Regions from separate parts of the Devosia neptuniae genome, predicted to be linked through region 1. Evidence: riboswitches for the same ligand, from Rfam matches in the RefSeq annotation. Region 1 holds a riboswitch; the other holds the start of a gene.
The links. Region 1 has a riboswitch for thiamine pyrophosphate ahead of N8A98_RS03350 (YkoF family thiamine/hydroxymethylpyrimidine-binding protein). Riboswitches for the same ligand answer to the same signal wherever they lie in the genome.

Region 1 (4,409 bases):
CTGAGCCGGGCGCTGACCAATATCATCCAGAACGCCATTGCCTATGGCGGCAAGCATGGCGAGATCATCGTCGAAGTGGGCCGCGACGGCACGATTGCGGTCAGCGACGAGGGCCCCGGTATTCCCGCCAGCGAGCGCGACCGGGTGTTCGAGCCCTTCTATCGCGTCAAGCCATCCTCGCACGGCGCGGGGCTGGGCCTCAACCTGGTGGAAGCCATTGTGCGGCGCCACCACGGCTATATCACCATTGCCGACGCGCCCTCGGGCGGGGCCAGCGTCATCGTCACACTGCCACTGTTGCGGGCCGCTGCAACAAAAAAGGAATTGGAGCCGGCACTGTAAGGCCCACGCAATCTTGGGGGATCAATCTGGCGTCAGTACAGCGGACAAGCGCCTCATGCCGAGGCGGACCAAACCGCCCGCTGCGCAGCGATTTCTCAGGAGTATAACCCAAGTGTCCCTTCGCACCCTTACCCTCGCCGCCCTGCTGAGCGGCACTGCCGTCGTCGCATCGGTTTCCGCCACCCAGGCTGCCGATCTTTATACCCCGGCGCCCGCCCAGATCGCCTATCCCGACGCGGGCCTGGCCGTCGCCAGCGACACCTGGGCCGGCTTTTACGCTGGTGCCCATGCCGGCGTGGTCAGCGCCGACGATTTCGACAACAGCAACTTCTCGGGCGGCGTCCAGGCCGGCTATCTGCAGCAGTTCGACCAGTTCGTGGTCGGCGGCGAAGTCTCGGGCACGCTCAGCGACGAGCTGCGCTACGAACTCACCCCCGATGCCGGCCTGACGCAGAACTGGTCGCTGGCCGCCAAGGGCCGCGCCGGCGTGGCGCTGGGCAGCACCCTGATCTACGGCACAGCCGGCGTTTCGCTGGCTGAGCTGGAGCCCTTGGGCACCACCACTTCGGGCAAGGACACCTACGCCGGCGCCGTGTTCGGCGCAGGCGTCGAGCAGGATCTGGGCAACAATATCAGCGTGCGCGCCGAATATCTGCAGACCCGCTATTTCGACGTGGACAGCGCCGTTGCCGGCGTGGGCCGCACCGACGATCTGACCAATCATGCCGTCACTCTCGGCGTGAACTACCGCTTCTAAAATAACGGCCGCGCTGCATTGCGGCCGCTCCTCGTGCATTGACCTCCATCGGCACGACACGGAAAATCGGGGCTTCGGCTCCGATTTTTTCGTTTTTCACACCCCAATCGCCCGAACTGGATTACAAGAGCCGCCTTTGGGGCAAACCGCCCGGGCGGCAGGAGACTATTATGAGCGCGATGGACGGCGCGGCGAGCATGGAGCAAGCCCCCATTCGTTCCGAACTCTGGCGCGGCATCAAGGGCTGCATTCCGGTTCTGCTCGGCATCATCCCCTATGCGCTGGTGCTGGGCGCGCAGGCCGCGCAAAAGGGCCTGAGCGTCATCGAAGTGCCGCTGATGACCGGGCTGAACTTTGCCGGCGGCTCGGAATTTGCCGCCATCCAGCTCTGGACCTCGCCGCCCCATATCGTGCTGATCGTGGCCATCACCTTCCTGGTCAATAGCCGGCATTTGCTGATGGGCGCGGCCATCGCGCCCTTCCTGCGTCACCTGCCCAAGCGCAAGGTCCTGCCGGCTTTATTCGCCATGACCGACGAAAGCTGGGCACTCGGCCTGGCCGATGCCAAGGAGCGGGCCGAACGCGGCCTGCAGCCGGCATTCAGCCTGCCCTATTACCTGGGCACGGCACTGGTTTTCTATGTCGCCTGGGTGGCGTTCACCACCTTGGGCGCCGCACTCGGCCCAGTGCTGGGCGACGTGGAAGCCTATGGCTTCGACATGGCGTTTCCGGCCGTGTTCCTGGTGCTGATGGCCGGCATGTGGAAGGGCTTTGCCGCAGCCCGGCCCTGGCTGGTGAGTCTGGTCGTCGCCGCGGTGACGTATCTCGTCGTGCCCGGTGCCTGGTATGTGGCCGCCGGCGCCGTGTCCGGCCTGATCGCGGCCTATGTGCTGGCGGGAGACGAGGCATGATCGATCCCTTGACCGTTCTCACCATCGTGCTGATGGCCTCGGCCACCTATTGCACGCGGATCATCGGCTATCTGGTGCTGCGCAATCGCACGCTCAGCCCCCGCGCCACCGCCCTCATGGAAGCGGCGCCCGGTTGCGTGCTGATTTCGGTGATCGCGCCGCATTTCGTGGCCGATAATCCCGCCGATCTGATCGCCATTGCCATCACCCTGCTCGCCGCCACGCGCCTTTCCATGCTGCCAACGGTGATTGTTGCCGTCGCCGCCACGGGGCTGTTGCGGCATTTTATTGGCTAGAAAATTTCCGTCACAAACCGGCTTGCCATTGCCGCCGCAAGCTGATTGATTGCGCCCATCCACAGGGGTGCTCCGTATAGCCGGGGCTGAGACGCGGGCGGCAAGCCTGCAAACCCTAGTAGCTGATCTGGGTAATACCAGCGGAGCGAGGCGGGGCTATGTATTCTGGCGCACAAATTTCCATTTATCCTATGGCCGACGATTTCGTCGGCGTCATTCTCGGCGCGCTGAGCGCGCTCGATCCCTATCGGGATCGGCTGCAGGTGCAGACTGACGACATCTCCACCCTGTTGGTCGGTGCGCCCGAAGTGCTGTTTCCGGCCATGCGCGATCTGTTCGTCGCGGCAGCGAAAAGCGGCAAGCATTGCGTGCTGCATGCCACCATTTCCCGCGGCTGCCCGGGCGAGCCCGATGATGCTGTCTGCTACACCACCGAATATGGCGGGCCCGTCCTGCCGCTGGACCAGCGCAAGCAGATGGCGCTGGATTCCGTGCAAGCGGCCCCCGTGACCGACATGCCGAGCGCGGCGCAATTTTCGCTCTATGTGATGGATACGAACGATCACATGGACGAAATCTACGGCTGTATCGACTTTCTCAAGCAGTCCGGCACTTTCGATCGCGCCAAGAATTTCTGCACTAAATTGGGTGGCGACGCCGGTGCGGTTTTCGCCACGGTACAGGCAGCGCTCTGCCGGTTCGGCCCGCCCGAGGGACACGTCACGATTGATCTGACAGTCTCGGCAAATAGCCCGACACCGCGCTAGCTCACGCCCAGTAGACCTCATGGTGAGCCTGTCGAACCACGAGGTCGTGCCCGCCATGGTGCCACGACCTCGTCCTTCGACAAGCTCAGGGTGAGGTCTGTTGGGATATCGCGCCCCATCCGGAAATCCCCCATGCCCACATCGCGCACAATCGCGTCCAGCCTCGGCAGAATCGCCCCGGCCCTGCTGTCGGTCGGCACGCTGATCCTCGCTTGGGAACTCTATGCCCGCCTCTCCGGCATTTCCCCCACCACCCTGCCGGCGCCGTCGCGCGTGGTTGCCCAGGCGATACAAAACTGGCCGGCGCTGTTCGAGAACACGCTGCCCACCATCAGCGCGACCCTGTTGGGTTTTGCCTGCTCGCTGGCTGCGGCCTTCATCTTCTCGGTGCTGATCGACTTTTTCAAACCGCTACGGCGGGCGCTGTTTCCGGTCTTCATCATCAGCCAGACGCTGCCGCTGGTCGCCATCGCCCCGCTGATCGTGCTGTGGTTCGGCTTCGGCCTGACGCCCAAGATCATGCTGGTGGCTCTGGTCACCTTCTTTCCCATGCTGGTGGCGCTGGTGCAGGGCTATGCGGCGACCGAGGAGGATATCGAGTCCCTGCTGGCCTCGATGGGCGCCTCCCCGCTGCGCATCTTCCTCCTCGCGCGGTTGCCCTCATCCCTGCCCTATTTCTTCGCCGGCCTGCGCATTTCCATCACCTACGCCGTGGTCGGCGCGATCTTTGCCGAATATGCCGGGGCGGCGAAGGGGCTGGGCATCTACATCCTCAACGCCAAGAACAATTTCCGCCCCGATCTGGTGCTGGCCGCCGTGCTGGTCAGCGCCACGCTGACCCTGGTGCTGTTCGGCACCACAATCCTGATCCAGCGGCTGGTCATGCCCTGGGAAAAGCTGGCCGCGGAGCGCAAGCCATGAGCGCGGCAAGGCTGGAATTGCGCCATCTGCACAAGCGCTTTGGCGACCTCGATGTGCTGGCCGATATTTCGCTATCGGTGCAGCCCGGCGAATTCGTCTCCATTCTCGGCCCCTCCGGCGCCGGAAAATCCACCATTTTCAAGCTGCTGACCGGCGGCTTGCGACCCGATGGCGGCGAGATTTTCTTCGACGGGGTGGCGCTGGCCGAGGAGACGCAACCCTTCGCCTTCATGCCGCAACGCGATGCGCTGATGCCCTGGCGGCGGATCATCGACAATACGACGCTGGGCCTTGAAGTGCAGGGCATGGCCCGCCAGCAGGCGCGCGAACGCGTCGCGCCCCTGTTCGCCGAATTCGGGCTCGATGGCTTCGAGCAGCATTACCCGGCGCAATTGTCCGGCGGCATGCGCCAGCG
Region 2 (4,409 bases), 1.9 Mb from region 1:
TTACCAACTCGCGCTCTTACAATCGCGAAGACGATACCTATATATGCCTTACGTCCGGGGAGTATGCCGAAATGGATATTCCGGGGGACTGATCCGCCCGCGCCATGCGTTGAACGGCGCTGCTACAATCGCATTTTTCGCAATGTAGCGGCAATCCGGCGCCACTAGCGTGGGGGATATCAGGAAAGGGGTGCATCCATGGCCCAAACAAATTTGCCAGTCCTTTCAGCCGAAGGTGGGCTGAGCCGCTATCTTCAGGAAATCCGCAAGTTCCCCATGCTGGAACCGGATGAAGAATACATGCTCGCCAAGCGCTACAAGGAGCACGCCGATCCCGGCGCGGCCCAGAAGCTAATCACCTCGCATCTGCGTCTCGTGGCCAAAATCGCCATGGGCTATCGCGGCTATGGCCTGCCCATTTCCGAAGTGATCTCGGAAGGCAATGTGGGCCTGATGCATGCAGTCAAGCGCTTCGAGCCCGAAAAGGGCTTCCGCCTGGCCACCTATGCCATGTGGTGGATTAGAGCTGCCATTCAGGAATATGTGCTGCGCAGCTGGAGCCTGGTCAAGATCGGCACCACCGCCGCGCAAAAGCGCCTGTTCTTCAACCTGCGCAAGGTGAAGGGGCAGATCGCTGCGCTCGATGATGGTTCGCTCCATCCCGACCAGATCAAGCAGATCGCTACCACGCTCAACGTCACCGAAGACGATGTGGTGTCGATGAATGCGCGCCTGTCGGGCGATGCCTCGCTGAACTCGCCCATGCGGGCCGACGAGGGCACCTCCGAATGGCAGGATTGGCTGGTCGACGACACGCCGAGCCAGGAAACCACGCTGGGCGAAAGCGAAGAATATTCCGAGCGCATGGGTCTATTGACCAATGCCATGGACGTGCTCAACGAACGCGAACGCGCCATCTTCAACGCCCGTCGCCTGCAGGAAAATCCAGCAACGCTGGAAGAGCTGGCCCAGCAATATGACGTCAGCCGCGAGCGCATCCGCCAGATCGAAGTCCGCGCCTTTGAAAAGGTGCAGGACGCCGTCAAGGAAGCCGCCCGCAGCGCTGCGTGAGCGCATGAGAAATATGGAAAAGGCGGGCCTAGTGCCCGCCTTTTTTGTGCCTACAAATTCGCCCGCACCATGTCCCACAGCCGCGCCTTGCCCAGGATCAGCAGCCAGGGCGTGGCATCGGCCGGGACGATCTCGACGCGGCCGCCGAGCCCCGCATTGGAGGTGCCCAGCCGCCCGCCCGGCGCCAGCGTCAAGCCGTCCAGCGGGTAGAGCAGGCCTTCGGAGTGGGTGAAGCTGACTTCCGCGAGGGGATAGAGCGATACCCGCTCGCCCTTGGTGGCTTGGAAGCTGAACGGGCCAATCACCGCCAGCGCCACATCGACCTCATCCACCAGCAGCAGATGGCGGCTGGGCGCGAACTTGTGCATGGCATTGAGCGCCGACAGAGTGTGGTCGAGCCGCTTGCCGGTCATGCCCAGCGCCAGCGTCACTGGCGCCGTTGTCGAATAGAGCGCCTTTTCGAAATCGGTGGTTTCCTGCTCGGCCAGGTGGATCACCCTGGTGCGGCGCTCCCAGCCGGCGCGGTCGGCGAGGGAATCGAGGTCTCCGATGATCGCGGCCGGGGTGAGACCCGCCGCCCCGATCGCGTCGCCCCCGCCATCGGCCCCGACCAGGGCCACGCCGCGCCCTGCCAATTCGACCAGCAAAGCCGGGTCTACCACCCCGCCGCCGACAACGGCCAATGGGCCGTCAAACACGATGGGCAGCCCATCCGCGCCGCTCACGGAAGTCTCTTGCACTGTCACAATTCTCGCACTAAGTCTCAGGCGTCTCGCTGGGGTGTTCCGGGTTTCCGGAGCTGAGAATTACCCATTGAACCTGAACCAGGTCATGCTGGCGGAGGAAGTTCGAGATGGCAAGAGCGTCTCGTTGCGCCTCGGCCATTGACACCTGTCCCTTCACCCATGACCGCATGAACCGATGAAGGGATGACCCCATGGTCAAATCCACCTCTCTGGCGCTTGCGGTCTTTGCCGGGCTGCTCGCAGCCCCGGCATTCGCCCAGGACGTGCCAAATCTCAAGATTTACACCTATGACGGCTTCGCCGCCGAATGGGGCCCCGGCCCCGGCCTGAAGGCCGGCTTTGAAGCGATCTGCAAATGCACGGTGGATTTCGTGGCCGCCGACAGCTCCATCGGCACGCTGCGCCGCGTGCAGCTCGAAGGCGCCACCACCGAAGCCGATCTGATCGTGGGGCTCGACACCGCCATTGCCGGGGAAGCGCGCGACACGGGCCTGTTTGCCGAGCACAATTTCTATTTCGACGAACTGACGCTGCCCTATGGCTGGACCGACAAGAATTTTGTGCCCTTCGACTACGCCCATTTCGCCTTTGTCTACGACAGTGACAAAGTGGCCAATCCGCCCAAGTCGTTTGAAGAGCTGATCGCCATGCCGGACGATTTCAAGATCGTCATTCAGGACCCGCGTTCGGCCACCCCGGGCCTGGGCCTCGTGCTGTGGATCAAGGCCGCCTATGGCGACCGTGCCCCCGAAATCTGGGCCGGGCTCAAGCCACATATCCTGACCGTGACGCGGGAATGGAGCGAGAGCTATAATCTGTTCCTCGAGGGCGAGGCCGACATGGCGCTCTCCTACACCACCTCGCCCGCCTACCACATTGTCGAGGAAGATGACGACACGATCAAAGCCGCTTTGTTCACGGAGGGCCATTTCGCCCAGACCGAAGTGGCCGGCGTGCTCAGATCCTCCAAGCATCAGGAACTGGCCTTCCAGTTTCTCGATTATCTGACCTCGGCGGACGCGCAGAAGATCATTCCGACGACCAATTGGATGTTCCCGGTGATCGATCTTGGTTATGAGCTGAACCCGGCTTTTGGGACATTGCCGCAGCCGGAGAAGACGCTGACGCTGCCGGAAGCGGAGATCGAGGCGAATTCGGCTGCCTGGATTGATGAGATGCTTAAGGCGATTCAGTAGGGGCCGGCGCGTGGGGCAAATAGCCATGGCCATTCTGCCCCACCGCCCTGCGCGCATTGCCGCCGCCGCGGCCTTGGCCCTCGCCATTGCCATCCTGATCGCGCTCGTCCTCTGGTCCATCTTCAGCGCGGCGACCGATCAGGCCAGCGGCGCCGGGCGGGTGGATATTCCTCACCTGCTGCGGATGACCTCTATCCAGGCGGGGCTGACTACATTGCTCTCGCTCACCGTCGGCATGGCACTGGCCTGGGCGCTGAACCGGTTGCGGTTTCCCGGGCGCGATCTGGTAGTCGGGCTGTTCGCTTCGGCCATCGTCACCCCCGGCATGGTGGTGGCGTTTGGACTGCTCTCCATCTGGGGCCGCAGCGGCTGGATCAATCAGGCCAGCAATGCCCTGTTCGGCACCTCGATCGGCAATCCCGCGTTCGGGCTCTCGGGCATCCTGTTTGCCCATGTCATTCTCGATGGCGCCTTTGCCGCCCGCATCATGCTGGCCCGGCTCGACGCCATTCCTCAGCCCCGCCTCAAGACCGGGCAATCGCTCGCCCTCTCCGCCTGGCGGCGTTTTTCCATCATTGATTGGCCCGCGTTGCGCGGCACCCTGCCGGGGCTGGGCGCCATCATTTTCCTCCTCGCCTTCACCAGCTTCCCCATCGTGCTGTTGCTCGGGGGCGGGCCAGCCAACCAGACGCTGGAAGTGGCCATCTATGCCGCCGTCCGCCAGGATTTCGACCTGCGCGCGGCGGTCCTCTTGGCCCTGACGCAGATTGGGGTTTGCTCCGTGGTCATCCTCATTGCCTCGGCGCTGGCGCCCATCCCAACGAGCCTTGGTCCGTCCACGACGCCAAGCTGGCGCGATGGCGGCGCCGCGCGGCTGCTGCAAGCGATAGTCCTGATCCTGTGCACCATCGCCTTCGTGCTGCCCCTCGCCTCGGTGCTGATCGATGGCGTGCTGGGCGGCTTTGGGCGCTTGCTGTCGCAATCGGCCTTCTGGTGGGCAGCGCTGTCGAGCCTGGTCATCGGCACCAGCTCGGCGCTGCTGACGCTGGTGCTAGCCCTCACGCTCGCCATGGGGCGCGGCGCGACATCCAACAGCTTGGTGCGCACCATTCTGGGCATGCCGGCCTTTGCCTATCTGGCCGTGCCCGCCGTGGTGCTGTCGCTGGGCTTTTTCCTGCTGGCCCGTAATCTGGGCGTGGCGCCGGCGCTGGCCGCGCCCTATGTGGTCATTCTGGGCAATAGTCTCTTGGCTCTGCCCTTCGCCATGGCCACGCTCGGCCCGCCCTTTGAGGCTATCGCACGGACGCGCGGCAAGCTGATCCGCTCGCTTGATCTATCCGGGTGGCGGCAATTCATGGCTGTCGAGTATCCCCTGCTCGGCAAGGATATCGGCGTC

Region 2: it holds a riboswitch for thiamine pyrophosphate, as region 1 does, so the genes downstream of both, thiB (thiamine ABC transporter substrate binding subunit) here and N8A98_RS03350 (YkoF family thiamine/hydroxymethylpyrimidine-binding protein) in region 1, are expected to answer to the same signal.

Annotation. Positions count from the first base shown of each region.
Region 1 covers NZ_CP104965.1:169,898-174,306, forward strand. Annotated here, with positions in the region: gene N8A98_RS03330 (sensor histidine kinase) at 1-342, shown strand, start outside; gene N8A98_RS03335 (outer membrane protein) at 455-1,099, shown strand; gene N8A98_RS03340 (AzlC family ABC transporter permease) at 1,279-2,010, shown strand; gene N8A98_RS03345 (branched-chain amino acid transport AzlD family protein) at 2,007-2,306, shown strand; TPP riboswitch at 2,360-2,473, shown strand; gene N8A98_RS03350 (YkoF family thiamine/hydroxymethylpyrimidine-binding protein) at 2,465-3,073, shown strand; gene N8A98_RS03355 (ABC transporter permease) at 3,206-3,994, shown strand; gene N8A98_RS03360 (ABC transporter ATP-binding protein) at 3,991-4,409, shown strand, end outside.
Region 2 covers NZ_CP104965.1:2,104,309-2,108,717, reverse strand. Annotated here, with positions in the region: gene rpoH (RNA polymerase sigma factor RpoH) at 199-1,071, shown strand; gene N8A98_RS13135 (thiamine diphosphokinase) at 1,122-1,796, opposite strand; TPP riboswitch at 1,838-1,934, shown strand; gene thiB (thiamine ABC transporter substrate binding subunit) at 2,009-3,013, shown strand; gene N8A98_RS13125 (ABC transporter permease family protein) at 3,039-4,409, shown strand, end outside.